Regions from separate parts of the Sphingopyxis macrogoltabida genome, predicted to be linked through region 3. Evidence: predicted binding sites of a transcription regulator. Region 3 holds the regulator's gene; each other region holds the start of a gene.

Region 1 (5,881 bases), 1.4 Mb from region 3:
CTTCGGCGAAATGGCGGCCGCGGTGAAGGCGATGGACGACCGCATCATACTCGCGGTTCCGTCGGCGAATTTCGGCGGCACCGAAGCCGAGGGCGCCGTGTGGCCCGACGCCCGCCTCGGCAACCGCGCACAGAAAGCGTTCATCGGCTGGGAGTACGGGTTCTGGCAGGTCTGGAAGGTCCCGATGGCTGTGCGTGCCGACGGCCGGGTGCTGCCCAGCTTCGCCGCCGTCATGGCAGGCCACCCCCGCGAACAGCCCCGGCAATTCGCCATCGATTATTCCTACGACACCGAAACGGTGACCCGCTACAGCGCGATCGACGTCATCTCGGGCAAGGTCGGGGCCGCGCAATTGCACGGCAAGGATGTCATTTTCGCGCCCGCCTCGACGGCGTCGCCCGACCAGCATTATCTGCCGGGTCACAACAAGATTCCCGGCGCCTATATCCACCTGATCGCGGGCGAGACGCTCAAGCGCGGGATGCCCGTCGATATCGGCTGGCTCCCGCCGCTGCTCGCGGCCGCCATCATCCTGCTCGCCGCCCTGATGTTCGATCGCGGCCGCTGGTACAGCCGCGCCGCGCTCGGCGTGGTCGGCGTGACCGCGGCCGCGAAAATCTTCCTGACCGTGTCGCTGGTCTCGGTCGAGATCGGCGCTGCGGCCTTTTTCATCGCCGCGCTCGGCGCCAACGTCTCGCGCAAGCGCCGCCATTTCTCGGCCCAGCGCGAAAACCCCGTATCGGGCCTGCCCAATTTCGAGGCGCTGCGCACCCAACAGCCGTTCGGCAGCGCAACGATCATCGCCGCGAAGCTCGTCAATTTCGAGGATCTCGCCGCCTTCCTCCCCGGCGAGGGCAGCCAGCAGATGGTCGACCAGGTCGCACGCCGCCTGACGCTGGCCTGCCACGGCACGCAGCTCCATCACGATCTCGACGGCACCTTCGCCTGGCTGGTTCCCTATTATCAGCACAGCCAGATCGAGGGACATCTCGCCGGCCTCGCCGCATTGTTCAACGCGCCGCTGACGATTGGCGAACTGCGCGTCGACGTCGCGATCGCCTTCGGGGTCAATGACGAGTTCGAGGGCTCGAACGCGCAGCGGCTCGCCGCCGCGCTCGTCGCCGCCGAAAAATCGGTGCGCAGCCGCGCGCTGTGGACCAAATATTCGCCGCGTCAGAAGGAAGACGCCGGCTGGCAGCTCAGCTTTCACTCGCAGCTCGAGGACGCGCTCACCGGCGGCGACATCTGGGTCGCCTTCCAGCCGCAATATGAAATCGCCTCGGGCAAGCTCGTCGGGGTCGAGGCACTGGCGCGCTGGACGCACCCGACGCGCGGACCGATCCCGCCCGACGAGTTCATCGTCCAGGCCGAAAAGAGCCAGGACATCTACCGCCTCACCCTGTTCGTCATGGATCAGGCGATCCGCTCGACCGCGCAGCTCCATGCGCGCGGCTTCAAGATCCATATGTCGGTCAACCTCTCGGCGACGCTGCTCGACCACAGCGACCTCGTCGGCACGATCCGCGTCATGCTGACCGCGCACCATCTGTCGCCCGAATGGCTGACGATCGAGATCACCGAGACCGCGCAGATCGAAAACAGCCGCCAGGCGCGCCAGACGCTCGCCCAGCTTCGCCGCTCGGGCATCCGTCTGTCGATCGACGATTATGGCACCGGCCAGTCGAACCTCGAATATCTGACCGAGATCGAGGCCGACGAGATCAAGATCGACAAGCGCTTCGTGATGACAATGCGCGATTCGCAGCGCAACTTCGAAGTCGTCAAATCGACGATCGATCTCGCGCACCGTCTTGGTGCCATCGCCGTCGCCGAAGGCATCGAGGATCGCGAAACCATGACCCTGCTCGAAGGGCTCGGATGCGACGTTGGCCAAGGGTATCATCTTGGAAAGCCGCAGCTATTTTCCGAGCTTTCGGCCAATCTCTCGACCGCTCCCCACAGCCGCTCGGCATAACTGCCATTTTGGCACCATTTGTTAAGGTTAAGACTCGCTTTACCTTGTTTTTTAAGGTATACGTCGCGTTAACTGCCGTGGAATTGGCAGTGCCTACAGGAGATTTCAAATGGGTTGGTTTTGGAAATTTCTGGGCGGCGCCGGCTCCGGTAACGGTGGCGGTCAGGCCTAAAGGCCCCCAGGGTTAGACAAAGGGCTCCGGCATCGCCGGGGCCCTTTTTCTTTGCCCGCCAGCCCCTTTTTGCCCGCGGCTTGGTTAACCGCTCTTGCGTCCGCCGCCGGGCTTGCCCCAATATATGGTGTGTCGGCCAAGAGGTGCCGGCGAAGGGTCTGTATCGACCCGAAAAAATTCAGCCGCAGCGCGCTCCGGACACCGATCGGGCGCGGGGCCGCAGAAAGGCTGATCTTTTGCCTGCGGCCGGCCCGTCCCGCGCGACGAACTGAATCAAAATATCGACGAACCGAGTCCCTAATCTGTCATTTACCGTCTTGCATCGCCGCGCCGACGTGGCACTATAGGTGGTGGGTAACCAGCGGGGGCACCCCAAGAAATTGTATCAGGCTGTAAGTGGCGGATTTCCGTCGCCCATCCCATATGGGCACGGGAAAACCCTTCTTGCGCCCAAAAATATGTGCCCCGCGGGGCGGTTTAGATGCTAGGATCGGGGCTTCGTCCCGAGTCGAACAAGACAGGAACAAAGCGCCGCGCGGCGCTGGTCAAAAATGGGGGCGAACCAGATGGATTTTCGGGAAAGCGAACGGGTGGAGACGAGCGACGTGGCGACGGTGGAACTGACAAAGAATGACGCTCCGGCGGCACCCGAATCGAAGGGCGAATCGGCTCCCGAATCGCCTCCCGCCGCCAAGCTCAACGACAGCAGCGAGCCCAAGGTTCACGCGCGCCGGTTCGAAGTGACCACCGACAGCAGCCGCGACGCGCTGCTCACCGATTTCGGCAAGGAAACGCTGCAGGACCGCTACCTCCTGCCCGGCGAATCATACCAGGATCTCTTCGCGCGCGTCGCGTCGGCCTATGCCGACGATCAGGATCATGCCCAGCGCCTCTACGACTATATCTCGAAGCTGTGGTTCATGCCCGCCACCCCCGTTCTCTCGAACGGCGGCACCGGCCGCGGCCTGCCGATCAGCTGTTACCTGAATTCGGTCGACGACAGCCTCGAGGGCATCGTCGGCACCTGGAACGAGAATGTCTGGCTCGCCAGCCGCGGCGGCGGCATCGGCACCTACTGGGGCGCGGTGCGCGGCATCGGCGAACCCGTCGGCCTCAACGGCAAGACCAGCGGCATCATCCCCTTCGTCCGCGTCATGGACAGCCTGACCCTCGCGATCTCGCAGGGCTCGCTCCGCCGCGGTTCGGCCGCCTGCTACCTCGACATCTCGCACCCCGAGATCGAGGAGTTTCTCGAGGTTCGCAAGCCGTCGGGCGACTTCAACCGCAAGGCGCTCAATCTCCACCACGGCGTGCTGATCACCGACGAATTCATGGAGGCCGTCCGCGACGGCGCCGAATTCAACCTCCGCAGCCCCAAGGACCAGAGCGTCCGCGGCACCGTCGATGCGCGCTCGCTGTTCCAGAAGCTCGTCGAAACGCGCCTCGCGACCGGCGAGCCCTACATCATCTTCATCGATCAGGTGAACCGCATGATGCCCAAGCATCATCGCGACTTGGGACTCAAGGTCACCACCTCGAACCTCTGCTCGGAAATCACCCTGCCGACCGGCCGCGACCATCTCGGCAACGATCGCACCGCGGTCTGCTGCCTCTCGTCCTTGAACCTCGAAACCTGGGACGAATGGAACGGCGACAAGCGCTTTATCGAGGATGTCATGCGCATGCTCGACAATGTCCTCCAGGACTATATCGACCGCGCCCCGCCCGAAATGGCGCGCGCCAAATATAGCGCCAGCCGCGAACGTTCGGTCGGCCTCGGCGTCATGGGCTTCCACAGCTTCCTCCAGGCGCGCGGCCTGCCGTTCGAGGGCGCGATGGCGAAATCGTCGAACCTCCGCGTCTTCAAGCATATCCGCGCGCAAGTCGATCAGGCGTCGATGCTGCTCGCCAACGAGCGCGGCCCCTGCCCCGACGCCGCCGATCAGGGCGTGATGGAGCGTTTCAGCTGCAAGATGGCGATCGCGCCGACCGCGTCGATCAGCATCATCTGCGGCGGCACCAGCGCGTGCATCGAGCCGATCCCGGCGAACATCTACACGCACAAGACGCTGTCGGGCAGCTTCTCGATCCGCAACCCGCATTTGGAAGCCCTCCTCGTCGACAAGGCGAAGAACAGCGACAATGTGTGGAACTCGATCCTCGAAAAGGGCGGCAGCGTCCAGCACCTCGACTTCCTGACGCAGGACGAGAAGGACTGCTACAAGACCAGCTTCGAGATCGACCAGCGCTGGCTGCTCGAACTCGCCGCCGACCGCACGCCCTACATCGATCAGGCCGCCTCGCTGAACCTGTTCATCCCGGCGGACGTCGAGAAATGGGACCTGCTCATGCTCCACTATCGCGCGTGGGAGCTCGGCATCAAATCGCTCTATTACCTGCGGTCGAAATCGGTGCAGCGCGCCGGCTTCGCGGGCGGCGTCGAGGCCGACAACACGTCGGAGGCCCCGAAATACGAGCTGCAGACCACCGACTACGACGAGTGCCTCGCGTGCCAATGATTCCCTCTCCCGCCGGGAGAGGGAGGGAGGCGCAAAGCGCCGGAAGGGTGAGGGCGATCCCGATGCGGACCTATCAGGGCCAACCCGCCGGCACCGTCGCCCGCGCCCGCACCCTGCGCAGGGACGCCACCGAAGCCGAAAAGCGGATGTGGCAGGCGCTGCGCAAGACCTTCCCCGCCACGAAATGGCGGCGGCAGGTTCCGATCGCCCCCTATTTCGCCGATTTCTTCAGCTTCGCCGCGAAGCTGGTGATCGAGGTCGACGGCGGCCAGCATGCGGGGGCGGCGTCCTATGACGCCCGCCGCACCGAATATCTCGAGCAGCAGGGCCTCACCGTCCTCCGCTTCTGGAACAACGACGTCCTCGCGAACACGAGCGGCGTCATGGAAACAATCTCCCTCTCCCTCCGGGAGAAGGAAGCAGCCGCGCAGCGGCGGAAGGGTGAGGGCGACCAACCGCCGGCACCAGGCCGCCAACCACCCTCACCTTCCCAAGGCTGACGCCTTGGGCCCCTTCCTCTCCCGGTGGGAGAGGAGTAAAGATACGCCAGTCCGGAGATCGCCGATGCCCCTTCTAGAAGCCCGCAAGACCTACAAGCCCTTCGAATATCCCTGGGCGTTCGATTTCTGGAAGCGCCAGCAGCAGATCCACTGGGTGCCCGAGGAAGTGCCGCTGGGCGAGGATTGCCGCGACTGGGCGCAGAAGATCAGCGACCACGAACGCAACCTGCTCACCCAGATTTTCCGCTTCTTCACCCAGGCCGATATCGAGGTGCAGGATTGCTACCACGAAAAATACGGCAGCGTGTTCAAGCCGACCGAGATCAAGATGATGCTGACCGCGTTCAGCAACATGGAGACGGTGCATATCGCGGCGTACAGCCATCTGCTCGACACCATCGGCATGCCCGAGAGCGAGTACGGCATGTTCCTCGAATATGACGAGATGCGCGCCAAGCACGACTATATGCAGCAGTTCGGGGTCGAAAATGACGAGGATATCGCGCGCACCCTCGCGATGTTCGGCGGCTTCACCGAGGGCCTCCAGCTTTTCGCCAGCTTCGCGATGCTGATGAACTTCCCGCGCTTCAACAAGATGAAGGGCATGGGCCAGATCGTCAGCTGGTCGATCCGCGACGAGAGCCTGCACTGCGAAGGCATTATCAAGCTGTTCCACACCTTCACCAAGGAACGCGGTTGCCTGACCAAGGCGGTG
Region 2 (5,881 bases), 2.2 Mb from region 3:
GCTATGTCAATCTTGTCGACTGGGACGACCGGCCGGGCGACGAGAACACCGCCGATGCGATCACCGAGCGCGCGCGCAAGGCCTTGAGCGGGCTGCGCGACGCACAGGTCTTCGCGCTCGTCCCCGGCGCGGTCCGCGGGCTCGGCGACACGTCGGGTTTCACGATGCAGTTCCAGAATCGCGGCGGGCTCAGCCGCGAACAATTCTCCGCCGCGCGCGACCGGCTGCTCGCGATGGCGAACGCCAATCCCAAGCTGACCTCGGTGCGCCTCAGCGACCTTCCCGACGTTGCGACGCTCAAGGTCGATATCGATACCCAGCGGCTGACCGCCTACGGGCTGACCAACAGCGACGTGAACAACACCCTCGCGACCGCCTGGGGTGGCCGCTACGTCAATGATTTCATCGACAAGGGCCGCGTCAAACGCGTCTATGTCCAGGGCGACGCCCCTTATCGCGCCAAGCCCGAAGACCTCGGCCAATGGTATGTCCGCTCGGCCGACGGCGAGATGTCGCCCTTCTCGGCCTTTTCGCGGATCGGCTGGGCGACCACGCCCGCGACCACGTCGCGCTTCCAGGGCGTTTCGGCGTTCGAGATTTCGGGCCAGCCTTCCGCGGGGGTCAGCTCGGGCGAGGCAATGGACGAAATGGAAGCGATGGCGGCGCAGATTCCCGGAACCAGCGTCGCCTGGTCGGGGTCCTCCTATCAGGAGCGGCTGTCGTCGGGACAGGCCCCCTTCCTTTATGCGATTTCGCTGCTCGTCGTCTTCCTCTGCCTCGCGGCGCTCTATGAAAGCTGGTCGATCCCGCTCGCGGTGATCCTGATCGTCCCGCTCGGGCTTATCGGCGCGGTGTTCGCGGTGACGCTGCGCGGGCTGGAGAACGACGTCTATCTCCAGATCGGGCTGCTCACGACGATGGGGCTCGCGGCGAAGAATGCGATCCTGATGATCGAGTTCGCCGAGCAGGAGGAACGCAAGGGCAAGCGCGTGATCGAGGCGGCGATCGAGGCGGCGCGCATCCGCCTGCGCCCGATCCTGATGACCAGCTTCGCCTTCATCTTCGGCGTGCTGCCGCTGGCGATCGCGACCGGCGCGGGCGCGAACAGCCGCGTCGCGATCGGCACCGCGGTGATCGGCGGCATGCTGACCGCCGCCTTCCTCGCCATCTTCTTCATTCCGCTCTTCTTCGTCCTCGTCAGAAGGGGCGTCCGCGACGGCCTCGCCGCGCTGCGCCGCCGCTTCGGCAAGGACAAGGATGGGGACAAGGACACGGGTTCCGGCGGGGCGGAGGTTCCGGCATGACGGCCCTCCGCCCCCTCCTGCTCGCGGGGACGCTGGCGCTGGCGGGCTGCTCGCTCGCGCCGAAGACGGTGCTGCCCGCGCCGCCGGTGCCACAGAGCTGGCCGGTCGGCGACGCCTATCTGCTGCAGAGCGAAGCGGCGCTGCCGATCCTTTCCTATCGCAGCGTCTTCACCGACCCGCGGTTGCAGGCGCTCGCCGAACAGGCGCTCGCGAACAACCGCGACCTGCGCGTCGCCTATGCCAATGTCGCCACGGCGCGCGCGCAGGCGCGCGTCAGCCGCGCGGGACAGTTCCCCGAAATCGGGATCAGCGCCGGCGCCGGCTATGCGGATAGCGGAAGTAATAGCGCAGGGAATGGCGGCGGCGGCGATTTCTCGCTGCGCGGCGGCATCACCGCGTTCGAACTCGACCTGTTCGGCCGCCTCGCCAATGCCGCTGAAGCCGATCGCAACAGCGCGCTCGCGACCGAAGCCGCATCGCGGACCGTCCGCATCGCGCTGATCTCTGACCTTGCGCAGGCGTGGGCGACCTATGGCGCCGACCGCGACCTGCTGGCGATCGCACAGGACACCGCAACCAATGCGCGCGAGAATGTCCGGTTGACCAAAGCGCGGCTCGACGGCGGCGTCGCGCCGCGCACCGACCTCAGGCAGGCCGAACAGATTCTCGCGACCGCCGAAGATGCGATCGCGGCGCAGACGAGCGCGATCGCGCAGGACGAAAATCTGATCCGCCTGCTCGTCGGCGGCGATGTCGACCGCGCACTGCTGCCCGCCGGGCTCGCCGAGGTGACGCCGGCGATCGTATCGCTGCCCGCCGGGGTCAGCTCGCAGATTCTGCTGCGCCGGCCCGACGTGATCGAGGCCGAATATCGCCTCCGCGCCGCCAACGCCGACATCGGCGTCGCCCGGGCGCGGCTGTTCCCGACGATCTCGCTCACCGGCCTGCTCGGTTTCGCCAGCGACGCGCTCGGCAGCCTGTTCGACAGCGGTTCGTTCGGCTGGTCGGCGGGCGGCGATGCCGCCGCGACGATCTTCGACGCCGGCGGCCGCCGCGCGGGGGTCGCGGTGACCGAAGCGCAGCGCGACGCCGCGCTCGCCGGCTATGAAGGCGCGATCCAGACTGCGTTCCGCGAAGTCGCCGACGCGCTTGCGGTGCAGGGCACGATATCCGAACGCGTCCGCGCCGCCGCCGCGAATACCGAAGCCGCCGCCGACACCGCGCGGCTGACCGACGCGCGCTACAAGGGCGGGGTCGACAGCTTCCTCGCCAGCCTCGATGCGCAGCGCAGCCTCTATACGGCGCGGCGAAGCGAGATCACGACGCAGCTCCTGCTCGTCAACACGCGAATCGCGCTGTTCCGCGCCCTCGGCGGCGACAGCGGTTCGGGAAACAGCACGCCCTGACGACCTTCATCGTCACCCCGGACTTGATCCGGGGTCCATGCTTCGGTCGTGAAATGGATGCCGGATCAAGCCTGTCCGGAGCATGTCGAAGGGTCCGGCATAACGATGAAGGTCGATACCGACTCATCTTGACAATCGCCCCCGCTCGCGCGCTAATAGAACATATCAGGAACAAACATGCGCGAGTCGTCTTCCCAACTCGCCGGGCTGCGCCGACGCGTCGCCCGGCTGGCCGCCAGCGGCCATGAAAACCGTCCGGCCGAAGGCTGGTTGGCCAGCGGCGATGCGCGCTTCGACGGCGCGCTCGGCGGCGGGCTCGCGATCGGACGGGTCCATGAATTTTTTGCCGCCGACGCGCTCGACGCGACGAGCGCGGCCGCTTTCGCGGCGCTCCTCGCCCTGCGCACCCCCGGCCCGGCGCCGCTCCTCTGGCTGCGCACCGCCGACGCCGGGCGCCGCACCGGGCATATCTATGCCCCCGGGATTGCCGAACTCGGCGGCGACCCCGACCGGCTGCTCCTCGTCGAGGCGGCCGACCCCAAGCTGCTGCTTGCCTGCGCCAACGATGCGATCCGCTGCGCGGGTTCGGCGGCGGTGATCGTCGAAAGCTGGGGCAAATTCCCCTTGCTCGACCTGACCGCGGGCCGCCGCCTCGCGCTCGGCGCGCGCGACGCGGGGACGACGCTGCTGATGCTGCGCCTGAACGCGATCCCCGCACCGAGTGTCGCCGAAACGCGCTGGAGCGTCGCCGCGGCGGCGTCGCACGCCCTCGCCGCCAATGCACCCGGCGCGCCCGCCTTCGACCTCGAACTGCTGCGCTGGCGCGGCGGCCCTGCGGGGACGCGCTGGCGACTGGACTGGAACCATGACGAACATAGTTTCGGGGACTCGCCGCTATCTGGCGCTCTTCTTCCCCTTCCTGCCCGCCGAGCGATGGCTGCGCACGGCACCGCGGCCGCCTGAGGCCCCGCTCGTCTTCGCCGAGAAGCAGCGCGGCGCGATGCGTCTCGCGAGCGTCGATGCGGCGGCGCTGGCGGCCGGGCTGCGTCCCGGCATGCCGCTCGCCGACGCACGCGCGCAGGTCGGCGAACTCGCGGTCCTCGCGCACGATCCGTTGCTCGACCATGCATGGCTCGACCGGCTCGCGCAGGGGTGCGCGCGCTATACGCCGCTCGTCGCGCTCGACGCCCCCGACGGGCTGATCCTCGACATCGCGGGTGCCGCTCATCTCCATGACGGCGAAGCGGGGGTGATCGCCGATGTCGAAAACCGCCTCGCGCGGCTCGGTATGACGATGCGCCATGCGCTCGGCCCCACCGCCGACGCCGCGCGCGCACTCGCGCGTTATCAGGCGCGGCCCGCGCCCGACGAGGCGCAGGCGATCCGCCGCCTGCCCGTCGCTGCGCTCGAACTCGACGCCGAGGCGACGACCGCGCTCGTCCGCGCGGGGCTCAAGACGATCGGCGACCTCGCGAGCCGCCCGATGGCGAACCTTGCCGCGCGCTTCGGCGCCGAGGCCGCAATGGCGCTGCGCCGCCTGCTCGGCGATGCGCCGAGCCCGCTCGACCCGCGCGTCGCCCCGCCGCCGGTCGCCGCCGAACGCCGCTTCGCCGAGCCGCTGGGGAGCACCGCGCACGCCGCCAAAGTGCTGGCCGAACTCGCCGCCGAAGCGATGGAAGAGCTGGGCGAACGCGGCAAGGGCGGGCGTCATTTCCGCGCCACCTTCTTTCGCAGCGATGGCCTTGCGCGGACGATCGCGATCGAAACCGGCCACCCGACGCGCGACACCGGTCTCGTCATGCGCCTGTTCGCCGAACGGATGGACGGCCTCGCCGACCCGCTCGACCCCGGCTTCGGCTTCGACATGATCCGCCTCGCGGTGCCGCGGCTCGAGGCGCTCGGTGCGAGCCAGCTCAAGCTCGAAGGCGGAGCGGTGAAAGTCGCCGCCATCGACGAGCTTGCCGACCGGCTGGCGACGCGGCTCGGGCGCGGCCGGGTGCGGCGTCTTCGTCCGGCCGACACCCATATCCCCGAACAGGCGCAGCTCGAACTGCCCGCGATCGACGCGCCCGCGCCGCTGCCCTGGCAGGCGCCCGATGCCGGCGAGCCGCCGACGCGTCCCTTCCATATCTTCGACCCGCCGCAGCCGATCGAGGTGATCGCCGAAGTCCCCGACGGCCCGCCGCAGCGCTTTCGCTGGCGCCGCGCCTTCCATGCCGTGCGCCGCTACGAAGGCCCCGAACGCATCGCCGCCGAATGGTGGCGGCGCCGCGACAATGGCGGGCTGACGCGCGACTATTACCGTGTCGAGGACGCGCAGGGCCGCCGCTTCTGGCTGTTCCGACACGGGCTTTACGACGAAAAGCCCGACCCGCGCTGGTATATCCACGGGGTCTTCGCATGAGCGATGCGTCCGAGACCATCCCCGAAACCCGCTTCGCCGAACTGGTCGCCGCGACCAACTACAGCTTCCTGCGCGGCGCCTCGCACCCCGCCGAGATGGTCGCCGAGGCGCTCGCGCTCGGCATGACCGGCATCGGCATCGCCGACCGCAACAGCGTCGCGGGGGTGGTGCGGGCGTGGGCGTTCCTGAAAGATCTGCAGGTCAGACAGCCCGAAGCCGTCGCCCACTTCCGGCTGGTAGTCGGCGCGCGGCTCGTCTTCGCCGACGAAACGCCCGACATCGTTGCCTATCCGGTCAGCCGCCATGGCTGGGGGCGGCTGACCCGCCTGCTCTCGACCGGCAATCTGCGCGCGGAGAAGGGCGGCTGCATCCTCTACCTCGCAGATCTGCTCGACCATTGCGACGACCTGCTATTGATCGCGATGGAGGGCGACGACCTCCTGCTCCGCACCCTCAAGCGCGCGCGGCCGAAATCGGTGTGGCTGGCAGCTACGATGCCCCAATCGGGCACCGATGCGCGGCGATTGGTCGAACTTCAGCGCCTGTCCGTAGCAACCAGTGTCCCCCTGCTCGCAACCAATGACGCGCTTTATGCGACCGCCGCCCAGCGCCCGCTACACGACATCATCACCTGCATCCGCGAGGGCACGACGATCTCGAAGGCGGGCAAACTACTCCGCGCCAATGGCGAGCGGTATCTGAAGGCGCCTGCCGAGATGCAACGCCTGTTCGATGGCTATCCGAAGGCGTTCGAGCAAAGCACAAAG
Region 3 (5,881 bases):
GTGTCCTCGATACGGAGCAGGAATTTGCCGCCATGATGGCGCGCAAACAGCCAGTTGAAAAGCGCGGTGCGCGCGCCGCCGATATGGAGATAGCCGGTCGGCGAGGGCGCGAAGCGCGTCACGACGGCGGCGCCGGTGGCTTCGTTCGGATCGGTCTGGTTTTCGGTTGCCACTACGGCCTCTTTCACTCACTCTGCCGCCCCCGGACAGGTGCGGGGACGGGGTCGGGGGAGCCCCTAGCATGGCGACAAGGCAGCTTCAAACGCCGTTTGATGGCCGATGGGCGGGTGGCCGGGCGCGGCTGCTAGCGAATATCGAGGCGCGGCTGGAGGCCGAGCGCGAGCGCATCGGATTGTGGCTGCCGGTTGCGTTCGGGGCGGGGATCGCGGCGTGGTTCGCGCTTCCGGCGGCGGCGCACTGGATCGGACTGTTGTTGTCGCTCGGCGGCGGGCTGCTCGCGGGGTTGCTGATCGGCTGGCAGCGGCGGCTCGGGCGAATGCTCGCGATCGGGTGCGCGGTGATGGCGCTGGGCCTGCTCCTCGTCTGGGTGCGTGCGACATGGGTCGCGGCGCCGGTGCTGGCGCAGCCGATCACCACCGAATTTTCGATGCGGGTCGAACGGGTCGAGCCGCTGCCGGCGCGCGGACAGGTGCGTATCCTCGCGCGGCCGCAACATCGCGCCGATATGCCGCCGCGCCTCCGCCTGACATTACGCAGCGAACAGGCAGCGGGACTCGCGGGCGGTGAGCTGGTCGCGGTGCGGGCACGGCTGATGCCGCCGCCGCCTGCCAGCCTGCCGGGCGGATATGATTTCGCCCGGCGCGCCTGGTTCGACGGGATCGGTGCGGTGGGGACGGTGCTCGGCGACGTCGCCCGCGCGTCGGGGGCGGCCGAGAGCACCCCGCCGCTGCGCATGCGGCTTAGCGGACATATCCAGCAGCAGGTCGAAGGATCGGCGGGCGGCATCGCTGCGGCGCTGGTCACCGGCGATCAGGGCGCGATCAGCGAGGCGGATTCGGAAGCAATGCGGCGTAGCGGCCTCGCGCATCTGCTGTCGATCAGCGGGCTGCATGTGACCGCAGTCGTCGGCTTCACCATGTTCCTGCTTATCCGGCTGCTCGCGCTGAGCCCGCGGCTGGCGCTGCGCGGCGTCGTGCTTACGGCAGCAGCCGGGGGCGCGGCGCTAGCGGGGGTTGGCTATACATGGCTCAGCGGCGCCGAGGTGCCGACGATCCGCTCGTGCGTCGCGGCGCTGCTCGTTCTCGCAGCGTTCCTGCTGGGGCGCGAGGCGCTGACATTGCGGTTGGTCGCGGCGGGGGCGCTGATCGTGCTCGTCTGGCGGCCCGAGGCGCTCGCGGGGCCAAGCTTCCAGCTCAGCTTTGCGGCGGTCACCGCGATCATCGCGCTACACGAAAGCCCGCGGATGCGCCGCTTCCTCGAACGGCGCGACGAACGCTGGATCGTCCACGCCGGCCGCGGTGTTGCCGGGCTGCTGATTACCGGTTTTGTTGTCGAAATCGCACTGGCGCCCATCGCCTTGTTCCATTTTCACAAGGCGGGGCTTTACGGCGCGCTCGCCAATGTCGTCGCGATCCCGCTCACGACCTTCGTCATCATGCCCGCCGAAGCGCTGGCGTTGCTGTTCGACAGCGTCGGGCTCGGCGCGCCCTTCTGGTGGGTCGCCGAAAAGGCGCTCGCGCTGCTGATCCTGCTCGCGCACGGCGTCGCCGATGCGCCGGGCGCGGTCGCGACCTTGCCGTCCTTTCCGCCATGGGGCTTCGCGCTCGTCGTTTTCGGCGGGTTATGGCTGCTCCTGTGGCGGACGTCGTGGCGGCTGGCTGGACTCGTGCCGCTTGTCATCGGCGTCGCTGCGCTGCTCGTGCAGCCGCGGCCCGACATCTTGGTGACCGGCGACGGGCGCCATATCGCGGTGGCGGTACCCGGCGGTAGCTATGCCCTGCTGCGCGATCGTGCGGGCGATTTCATCCGCGATTCGCTGTCCGAAGCGGCGGGAATCGATACGCCGCTGGTCGCCCTCGCTGACTTGGAGCATGTGACGTGCAACCGCGATTTCTGCCGCTGGCGGCAAGGGGAAGGCGATACGGGACGTGTCATCCTTGCCTCGCGCGGCCGCGACCGGATCGACGGCGCCGACATGGCTGAGGCCTGCGCTGCCGCCGATGTGGTCATCAGTGATCGCTGGTTGCCGCGCGAATGTGTCGCACGCTGGCTTACGATCGACCGTGACAGCCTCGCCGAAACCGGCGGGCTGGCACTCTACCTAGGCGAGGAGCCACGCGCGATCACCAGCCTGAATGCCGGTGACGCACATCCGTGGCGCCGGCCCCGGCAGGTCAGTGGTAACGACGAAGCAGTCCCGACAGGCGTCCTTGCACGATGACCCGCTCGGCGGGGTAACGTTGCGGCTCATAGGCGCTGTTCGCCGGATCGAGCCGGATCATCTGGCCTTCGCGGCGGAAATATTTGAGCGTCGCATCCTGCCCGTCGACGAGCGCGACGACGATATCGCCCTCGCGTGCGGTGCTCGCCTTCTGGATCAGCGCATAGTCGCCGTCGAAAATTCCGGCTTCCACCATGGAATCGCCCGAAACCTCGAGCGCATAATGTTCGCCCGCGCCGAGCAGCGCGGCGGGAACCGCTAGATTATTGTGATCCTCGAACGCCTCGATCGGCACGCCTGCGGCGATCTTGCCATGCAGCGGCACCTCGATGATGTCGTTCGCGGCGATCAGCCGCATCGCCGGCGGGCTCTTGCGCAACGGCACGACATTTTCACGCGTCGGCGCCGCCTTTGCCGTTTCAGGCAGCTTTACCACTTCGAGGGCGCGGGCCCGGTTGGGAAGGCGGCGCAGGAAGCCGCGTTCCTCGAGGGCGCTGATCAGTCGGTGGATGCCCGACTTGGATTTCAGTCCCAGCGCCTCCTTCATCTCCTCGAACGACGGCGAAATGCCGCTCGCGTCGAGCTTTTGCTGGATGAAGTGAAGCAGTTCATGCTGCTTGGCGGTCAACATCGATCATTCTCCGTCAGGACCAGAACCGGACATAATGAGAACGATAGTGGAACATACCGGAACTTGTCAAGCGATGGCGATATAATCGGCGATCGCGCCCGCCGCGCGCGGGGGCGCACCGATTTCGCGGATCAGCAACGCGTCGGCCTCGATCAGCGGGACAGTCTGGCCGCTGTCCTGGCTGTCGAACATATGGAGAGCGCCGCCGTCGACCCGTGCGCGCAGATAATCCCGGCGCGCCCCACCGGCGGCAAGCGCTGCGTCGAGCGGTGCCTGGCGGATTGCGGGGAGCGGATTTGCTGCGCCTGCAAGATGGCGGATCAACGGCAGCAGGAAGAGCGTCGCGGTGACGAAGGCCGAGCCGGGGTTGCCGGGCAGCCCGAGCAGCAGCGCCTCGCCTATCGCACCGGCGATCAGCGGTTTGCCCGGCCGCATCGCGATCTTCCAGAAATCGAGCCGGCCGCCGGCGTCGTCGAGGGCGCCGCGAACATGGTCATGGTCGCCCACGGATGCGCCGCCGACGGTGACGATGACGTCATGGTGTCGCGCCAACTCCTTGATTGCACTGGCAATCGACATTCGGTCGTCGCGCATATGGAGCGGCAGGGCGACGTCGGCGGGAACGGCGGCGAGCATCGCCGCGAGCATCGCGCCGTTGCTGTTCGGGATCTGGCCCGGCGCGAGCGTGCGGCCCGGCGCGACAAGCTCGTCACCAGTGGTCAGGATCGCGACGCGCGGCCGCGATCCGACGCGAACCTCGCCCGCGCCGCCCATGATCGCGGCGGCGATTGCGCCGGCGCCCATACGCGTTCCGGGGGCGAGCAGGCGCGTGCCGGCGGCGAAATCGCCGGCGCGTTCGCGGATATGGCGCCCCCGCGCGCCGGGGCCGTCGCCGGTTAGCGCCAGTGCCACGCCCGCTGCCGCAACATCTTCCTGGAGGATCACCGTGTCGGCACCGCCCGGAAGCATGGCGCCGGTGAAGATTCGCATCGCCTCGCCGGGGCCGACGGTCCGGTCCGGGGCAGCGCCGGCAGCGATTTCGCCGGTAATTGTCCACGGTCCCGGCATGTCGGCAAAACGGATCGCATAGCCGTCCATCGCCGACAGCGCCGCCGCAGGCTGGTCGCGCGATGCGAAGACATCTTGCGAAAGATAGCGTCCAAGCGACGCGGAAACCGCGATATTTTCTGCCGCCAAGGGGGTGCGGAGCGCGAGCAGGCGCGCCTGCGCTTCCTCGACCGGCAGCAAGCCGCTCATCCGGCGCGCCAGTCGCCCGAGCGGCCACCGCTCTTTTCGAGCAGGCGGATGTCGCCGAGGGTCATCGCGCGGTCGAGCGCCTTGGCCATGTCGTAAAGGGTCAGCAGCGCCACCGATGCGGCGGTGAGCGCCTCCATCTCGACCCCCGTCGGCCCGGTCGTCGCCGCGACCGCGCGCACCGAAATGCCGTCTTCCTCCCATTCGAATTCGACGCTGACCTGTGTCAGCGCGATCGGGTGGCAAAGCGGGATGAGGTCGGCGGTGCGTTTCGCCGCCATGATGCCGGCGATGCGCGCGGTCGACAGCACGTCGCCTTTCGGCGCGTTGCCGCTGCGGATGGCATCGAGCGCCTCCGCCGACATGGCGATACGCCCGCCTGCCACCGCGCGGCGTCCGGTTGCCGCCTTGCCGCCGACATCGACCATATGCGCCGCACCCTTTTCGTCGAGATGCGTCGGGCGGGTCATGCCGCCACTCCGGTGAGCAGCGCTTTCGTTGCTGCCGTGACGTCGGGCTGGCGCATCAGGCTTTCGCCGACGAGGAAGCTCCTGGCGCCGCTGGCGGCCAGCCGTTCGCAATCGGCATGGCTGGCGATGCCGCTTTCACCGACGAGCAAGGTGTCCGGCGGGACCAGTTTCGCAAGGCGTTCGGTGACGCCGAGGTCGGTTTCGAAGGTGCGGAGGTCGCGGTTGTTGACGCCGATCAGCCGCGACGTCAGCCTGCCCAAAGCACGCTCGAGTTCGGCTTCGTCATGGACTTCGACGAGCACGTCCATGCCGCGCTCGACCGCTGCCGCCTCGATGTCCTGCATGACGCCATCATTGAGTGCGGCGACGATAATCAGGATCGCATCGGCGCCGATCGCGCGTGCCTCGGCGACCTGCCAGGGATCGATCATGAAATCCTTGCGCAGCGCGGGCAGAGTACAGGCGGCGCGCGCGGCGACCAGATAATCCTCGTGCCCCTGAAAATAGGGCGCATCGGTCAGCACCGACAGACAGGCAGCGCCCCCGGCCCCATATTGGCGCGCATGATCCGCCGGATTAAAATCCTCCCGGATCAGTCCTTTGGATGGCGAGGCTTTCTTGATTTCAGCGATCAGGCCAAAGCCGCCGGCGTCGATTTTCGCCTGCAGCGCGGCGGCAAAACCGCGGACGGGACCCGCGTCGATCGCATCGAGATCGGCGAGGGAGCGCACCGCGCGGCGCGCGGCGACCTCTTCGGCCTTGGTGGCAAGTATCTGGGTGAGCTTGTTCATTTATAGGCGATCCAGCAATTGAGCAGCGCGTTGGCAAGGCCCTTGTCGATCGACTCGGCAGCCTCCTCGACACCTTCGAGCAACGTGTCGGCGGCGCCGGCGACGACAAGCGCTTCGGCGGCGTTATAGAGTACGGCGTCGCGATAGGCGCCGGATTCGCCTTGCAGCAGGGCGCGCAGCGCCTTCGCGTTATAGGCCGCGTCGCCGCCGCGAATCTCGTCGAGCGATCGCGGCGGAAGACCGGCATCGGCCGCCTCGCTGCGTTGCATCCGGACACCCTCGGGCGTGATCACCGCGACCTCGTTGCCCCCCGCCAGCGATAGCTCGTCGAGCC
Region 4 (5,881 bases), 1.8 Mb from region 3:
CAGGATCAGGCGGAACGGCTCGACGTCCGATTCGATTTCGTGCCGGTACGGCGAATCGGCGAGCATCACCCCGGCGACGAACGCGCCGAGTGCGGTCGACAGGTGAAGGCTGTGCATCAGCGCGGCGCTGGCGAGGATCGCGAGCAGCCCGACGACGACGAATAGCTCGCGCTCGCCATAACGCCCGACGACGCGAAGCAACGGGTTCAGGACGAACCGCCCCGCCAGCACCAGCCCCGCGATTGCCAGCACGGTGTAGAGCGCCATCGTCCCGCCCGGCGGGGCCGACGGATCGGCGGGCGCCCGCGACAGTGCCGCGACGATGGTGATCATCGGTACGATCGCCAGATCCTGGAACAGCAGGATTGAGAAGGCCTTTTCGCCAAAGGGCGAATTGATCCGCCCCGAACTTTTGAGGCTGGGAAGCACCTGTGCGGTCGATGACAGCGCCAGCGGCAAGCCAAGCGCCAGCGCCGCCTGCCAGCTGAAGCCGAGGGTGAGGAAGATCAGCGCCGTAAGAATCAGCCCGGTCGCCACGACCTGCACCAGCCCGAGCCCGAAAATCGCGCGCCGCAGATTCCACAGGCGCCGCGGATGCAGTTCCAGCCCGACGAGGAAGAGCAGGAAGGCGATGCCGAGTTCGGCAAAGGCGAGTTTCGATTCGCCGCCGCCGACGAGACCCAGCCCGTGCGGCCCGACAAGCGCGCCGGCGATCAGATAGCCGAGCACCGCGCCGAGCCCGAGGCGGCGAAAGATCAGCACGAACAAAGTCGCGACGCCGAGCAGTATCGCGCCTTCGACCAACGCCGCGTCGGTCGCCTTCTCCGCAGCAACCTCGGTCGCGGCCGCGGCGAGCGCCAGCATCGTCACGCCCGCGCCGCCTGTTCCTCGAGCGCCGCGATCGCGGCGTCGAACGGCAGCAGTATCGCGCCGTGGCGCGCCGGATAATCGCGCGCCGGAGCGAGCAGGTCGAACCCCGGCCAGTCGGGCAACGTGCCGGTGCCGGCGAACCAGCCCGCGATGGCGTCGCGCACGGCGCGAATCTCGGCGATGCCGCGTCCCGGCGCATGCCGCGCGAGCAATGTCGCCGACGCCTGCCCGAGCGCGCAGGCCTCGACATGCATGCCGACCCCGGTCACGCGTCCATCGTCGCCCGTGTCGAGATCGAGGAGGATCCGGCTGCCGCACAGTGGCGCGCGGGCGCTGGCATGGTGGCGCGCGGCGGGATTGGGCAGATATTCGGCGGTCGCGACCGCCAGCGCCAATATGTCGCGATTGTAAAGCGGCGCGCTCATGGCTTTGCCGCTTCGGCCGCGTCCTGTTTTGCCGTCGCCGCGCTGTCCTCGCGCGCTGCGGCGCGGCGTTCGGCGATCACCTTGCTCATCGCGGCGCTCGTCGCGTTGAGCGCCGGATAGGTGCGGCTGTCAGCCATCCACGCCGGCCGCTGCGCATTGCCGTAGCCGATGTCGTAAAGCAGGGTCACCACCATGAAGAGCAGCGTCGCGACGATCAGCCCCTTCACCGCCCCGAAACCGGCGCCAAGCCCGCGGTCGAAACCGCCGACGAGCGACGCGCGGCTGCGTTGCCCCATCGCGCGCGATCCCCATTTGGCCAGCGCGAAGACGCCGCCGAACAGCACCACGAAAGCAAGCATCGCCGCGCCGCCGGGCGCTTCGATCCAGCCCGACAGCAGATCGGTGGCCAGCGGGTGGAAAAAACGCACCGCCAGAATCGCCAGCACCCAGGCCAGGAGGGTCGTCACCTCCTGTACCAGCCCGCGCATGAAACCGAGCACCGCGCCGCCGCCGACCAGCGTCAGCACGAGGATATCCAGAGCCGTCAGACTTCCCATTCGCCGGTCGCTAGTCGCGCCCGAGCATCAGGTCAACGAGTTCGCCGAGGCGGCCGAAACCGGTGACCGAAATTCCGCCGACGCCTCTCATCCCTTTCGGGCCCCAGCCGCGCGCAAAGCCGAGCTTTACGGCCTCGCGGAGCCGCAGCCCGTCGTGCGCGACCTGCCGCACCTCGCCCGACAGCGACAGCTCGCCAAAGACGATCGCGTCGGCGGGCACCGGCCGCTCGCTGAACGCCGAGATGAGCGCGGCGGCGACCGCAAGGTCGGCGGCCGGATCGGTGAGCCGGTAGCCGCCCGCGATGTTGAGATAGACTTCGGCGGCCCCCATCTGCAGCCCGCAGCGCGCCTCCAGCACCGCGAGCACCATCGCGAGGCGTCCGCTGTCCCAGCCAACGACGGCGCGGCGCGGCGTCGCGCCGCTCGCCAGCCGCACCGTCAGCGCCTGCACCTCGACGAGCACCGGGCGCGTCCCTTCGAGCGCCGGGAAGACCACCGACCCCGGCACGTCGCGGCTGCGGTCGGTCAGGAACAGGCTCGACGGGTTGGCGACTTCGCCCAACCCTTCCTCGCCCATCGCGAAGACGCCGATCTCGTCGGTGCCGCCGAAGCGGTTCTTGACCGCGCGCAGGATGCGATACTGGTGGCTGCGCTCGCCCTCGAACGCCAGCACGGTGTCGACCATATGTTCGAGCACGCGCGGGCCGGCGATCGTCCCGTCCTTGGTAACATGGCCGACGAGCACGATCGCCGCGCCGCCGTCCTTGGCATAGCGGATCAGTTCCTGCGCGCTCGCGCGGACCTGGCTCACCGTCCCCGGTGCGCTGTCGATCAGGTCGCTGTGCATCGTCTGGATCGAATCGATGACGACGAAATCGGCGGTGCGGCTGTCGAGCGTCGCAAGGATGTCGCGCACCGAGGTCGCGCTCGCCAGCGCGACCGGCGCATCGCCGAGCCCCAGCCGCTGGGCGCGCAGCCGCACCTGCGCCGCCGCTTCCTCGCCGCTGATATAGACGACCGACTTGCCCGCCTTCGCGAGCCGTCCTGCCGCCTGCAAGAGCAGCGTCGACTTGCCGATCCCAGGATCGCCGCCGATCAGCGTCGCCGAACCCGCGACGAAGCCGCCGCCCAGCGCGCGGTCGAATTCGGCGATTCCGCACAGCATCCGTTCGGGCATCACGCTTTGTGCATCGAGCGTTTCGAGCGCGAGCGTCCGCCCGCCGCGGCTCAGGTCATGCTTCGCCGAAAAGGCCGTTTCGCCGGCCTCTTCGACCAGCGTGTTCCACTCGCCGCAGTCGGCGCACTGACCCTGCCACCGGTACGAAACCGATCCGCAATTCTGGCAGACATATTGACGCTTCGCTTTGGCCATGACGTTGCGCTTACCTAGAACAAACAACGAACGCCACCCCTTTTCCACCACCGTCACCCCGGACTTGATCCGGGGTCCCGCTCAGCAGCGGTGACAAGCGGGACCCCGGATCAAGTCCGGGGTGACGAAGCGGAGTGGCGGCGGTTCATTTTGCGCGCGGGTTGCTCTAGGGGATCAGCAACACCGAATCACCTTCCCGCAAGAAAGCTCCGCGCCATGAAATTCTTCGCCGACACTGCCGAAATCGCCGACATCAAGGAACTCGCCGCGACCGGCCTGCTCGACGGGGTCACGACCAACCCGTCGCTGATCGCCAAGTCGGGGCGCGACTTCAAGGAAGTGACGAAGGAAATCTGCGCGCTCACGACCGGCCCGGTGTCGGCCGAAGTCGTCGCGCTCGACCATGAAACGATGATGAAGGAGGCCGAAATCCTTCGCAAGATCGCCGACAATGTCTGCATCAAGGTGCCGCTGACGATCGACGGTCTGAAGACCTGCAAGGCGCTGACCAGCGACGGCACGATGGTCAATGTGACGCTCTGCTTCTCCGCCGCGCAGGCGCTGCTCGCCGCCAAGGCTGGCGCGACCTTCGTCTCGCCTTTTGTGGGCCGCCACGACGACAATGGCTTCGACGGCATGCAGCTCATCGCCGATATCCGGCTGATCTATGACAATTATGCCTATGACACCGAAATCCTCGTCGCGAGCGTGCGCCACGGCATCCATGTACTCGAAGCCGCCAAGATCGGCGCCGACGTGATGACCGCGCCGCCGTCGGTGATCAAGGGGCTGTTCAAGCATATCCTGACCGAAAAGGGCATCGAGGGCTTCCTCGCCGACTGGGCGAAGACCGGCCAGTCGATCTGAATGCCCCGTCGCGCTCTTAGCAGTTGACGTAAACGTCAAGTCATCGCGATACTCGCCCGAAAGGGAGAGATTCGCGATGACCGACACCACCATCCTCACGACACGCCGCGGCCACATCCTGATCGTCACGATCAACCGCCCCGAGGCGCGCAACGCGGTCAATGCCGCAGTCCATGTCGGCATCGGCACCGCGCTAGAAGATGCGGAAAACGACGCCGAGATTCGCGCCGTCGTGATCACCGGCGCCGGCGACAGGAGCTTCTGCGCCGGCGCCGACCTTGTCGCCCTGTCGCGCGGCGAGAGCCTCCAGCCCGACGACAAGGCACAGCAGGAGTGGGGTTTCGCGGGCATGGTCGCGCATCCGATCTCGAAGCCGATCATCGCCGCGGTCAACGGCTTCGCCTTCGGCGGCGGCTGCGAGATCGCACTGATGAGCGACATCATCGTCGCCGCCGATCATGCGCAATTCGGCCTGCCCGAGGTCAAGGTCGGGCTGTTCGCCGCGGCGGGCGGCGCCTTCCGCCTCGCGCAGCAACTGCCGCGCAAGCTGGCGATGGAATATATGCTGACCGGCGACCCGATCCCCGCCGCGCGCGCCGCCGAGTTCGGGCTGGTCAACCATGTCGTGCCGCTTGCCGAGCTCATGCCGACCGCAATTGCGCTCGCGGAAAAGATTGCGGCCAACGCGCCGCTGTCGGTGCAGGCCTCGAAGCGCGTCGCGCTCGGCATCGAGGCGGGTCGCATCGCGTCGGACGCGCCCTATTGGGATCACAACACGCGCGAACGATCGGTGCTGATGCGCAGCGAGGACGCCCGCGAAGGTCCGCTCGCCTTCGCGCAAAAGCGCAAGCCCGAGTGGAAGGCGCGCTGACATGATGACCGCCGACGCCCTCCAATTTCCGCTCGCATCGAGCGAAGTCGAGATGCCCATCGGCTTGGCGCTTGCTTTCGGTGTGTCTCGACTTCGCTCGACACGAACGGAGATTTTTGAATGACCGATCCCGAACGCATTCCCGTCATCATCGGCGTCGGGCAGGTCAACGACCGCCCCGACGATCCCGACCAGGGACTCGATTCGCTAGGATTGATGGTCGCTGCGCTCGAAGTCGCGGCCGCCGATGCCGGCGTGCCGCTTGCCGAAATCGACAGCCTCGCGATCGTCGATCAGATCAGCTTCCACCATCTCGGCAAGCTCTGCGAACCGCTCGCCGCCGCGATCGGCGCCAATCCCGCGATCAATTACCAGTCCGCCGCGCCGCACGGCGACACGCCGGTGCGGTTGCTCAACGAGGCCGCGAACCGGATCGGCGCGGGCGAGGTGAAACTCGCCGCCATCGTCGGGGCCGAAGCGCTGCGCACCGCCGCCGGCCGCGCCGCCAAGGCCGCGAGCGGCGAGGACAAAAGCTATAATGCGGTGCGCCAGGTCGCGACGCGGCGCGAGCCCAATTATGCCCAGAAACACGGGCTGTCAGCACCGGTCGACGTCTATCCGCTCTACGAGAATGCGACACGCCCGGCATGGGGCCAAAGCCTTGCGGACGCGCAGTTCGAAAGCGCCGAAATCTGGTCGCGCTTCTCCGAAGTCGCCGCCGCGAACGACGGCGCGTGGATCCGCAAGCCCGCGGCCCCCGCCGATATCCTCGACATAAACGAACGCAATCGCCCCATCGCCTTCCCCTATTCGAAGCTGATGGTCGCCAATTCGTCGGTCAATCAGGGCGCGGGTTTCATCGTCGCCAGCCTCGCCGAAGCGCGCCGCCGCGGAATCGCCGACGAGCGGCTGATCTACG

Evidence for each region. Region 3 encodes LexA, which represses DNA repair genes until DNA is damaged. Its sites were predicted from a motif close to GTTCCNCNCTTGTTCT; they were not measured.
Region 1: AN936_RS00885 (ribonucleoside-diphosphate reductase subunit alpha) is a predicted target of LexA. The motif match lies at 2,657-2,672, and genes of this name have one in related genera.
Region 2: AN936_RS19205 (ImuA family protein) is a predicted target of LexA. The motif match lies at 2,868-2,883, and genes of this name have one in related genera.
Region 4: radA (DNA repair protein RadA) is a predicted target of LexA. The motif match lies at 3,241-3,256, and genes of this name have one in related genera.

The regions. Positions count from the first base shown of each region.
Region 1 is NZ_CP012700.1:177,678-183,558, reverse strand. Features, by position in the region: gene AN936_RS00890 (EAL domain-containing protein) at 1-1,975, shown strand, start outside; gene AN936_RS00885 (ribonucleoside-diphosphate reductase subunit alpha) at 2,714-4,666, shown strand; gene AN936_RS00880 (endonuclease domain-containing protein) at 4,729-5,166, shown strand; gene AN936_RS00875 (ribonucleotide-diphosphate reductase subunit beta) at 5,231-5,881, shown strand, end outside.
Region 2 is NZ_CP012700.1:4,142,013-4,147,893, forward strand. Features, by position in the region: gene AN936_RS19195 (efflux RND transporter permease subunit) at 1-1,304, shown strand, start outside; gene AN936_RS19200 (efflux transporter outer membrane subunit) at 1,301-2,710, shown strand; gene AN936_RS19205 (ImuA family protein) at 2,888-3,673, shown strand; gene AN936_RS19210 (Y-family DNA polymerase) at 3,576-5,114, shown strand; gene AN936_RS19215 (error-prone DNA polymerase) at 5,111-5,881, shown strand, end outside.
Region 3 is NZ_CP012700.1:1,576,851-1,582,731, forward strand. Features, by position in the region: gene gltX (glutamate--tRNA ligase) at 1-173, opposite strand, end outside; gene AN936_RS07415 (ComEC/Rec2 family competence protein) at 242-2,401, shown strand; gene lexA (transcriptional repressor LexA) at 2,355-3,032, opposite strand; gene AN936_RS07425 (molybdopterin molybdotransferase MoeA) at 3,099-4,289, opposite strand; gene moaC (cyclic pyranopterin monophosphate synthase MoaC) at 4,286-4,756, opposite strand; gene trpC (indole-3-glycerol phosphate synthase TrpC) at 4,753-5,547, opposite strand; gene trpD (anthranilate phosphoribosyltransferase) at 5,544-5,881, opposite strand, start outside.
Region 4 is NZ_CP012700.1:3,393,436-3,399,316, forward strand. Features, by position in the region: gene AN936_RS15780 (cation:proton antiporter) at 1-864, opposite strand, end outside; gene AN936_RS15785 (iron-sulfur cluster assembly scaffold protein) at 867-1,295, opposite strand; gene AN936_RS15790 (CvpA family protein) at 1,292-1,852, opposite strand; gene radA (DNA repair protein RadA) at 1,863-3,224, opposite strand; gene fsa (fructose-6-phosphate aldolase) at 3,441-4,091, shown strand; gene AN936_RS15805 (enoyl-CoA hydratase-related protein) at 4,168-4,962, shown strand; gene AN936_RS25785 (hypothetical protein) at 4,964-5,086, shown strand; gene AN936_RS15810 (acetyl-CoA acetyltransferase) at 5,083-5,881, shown strand, end outside.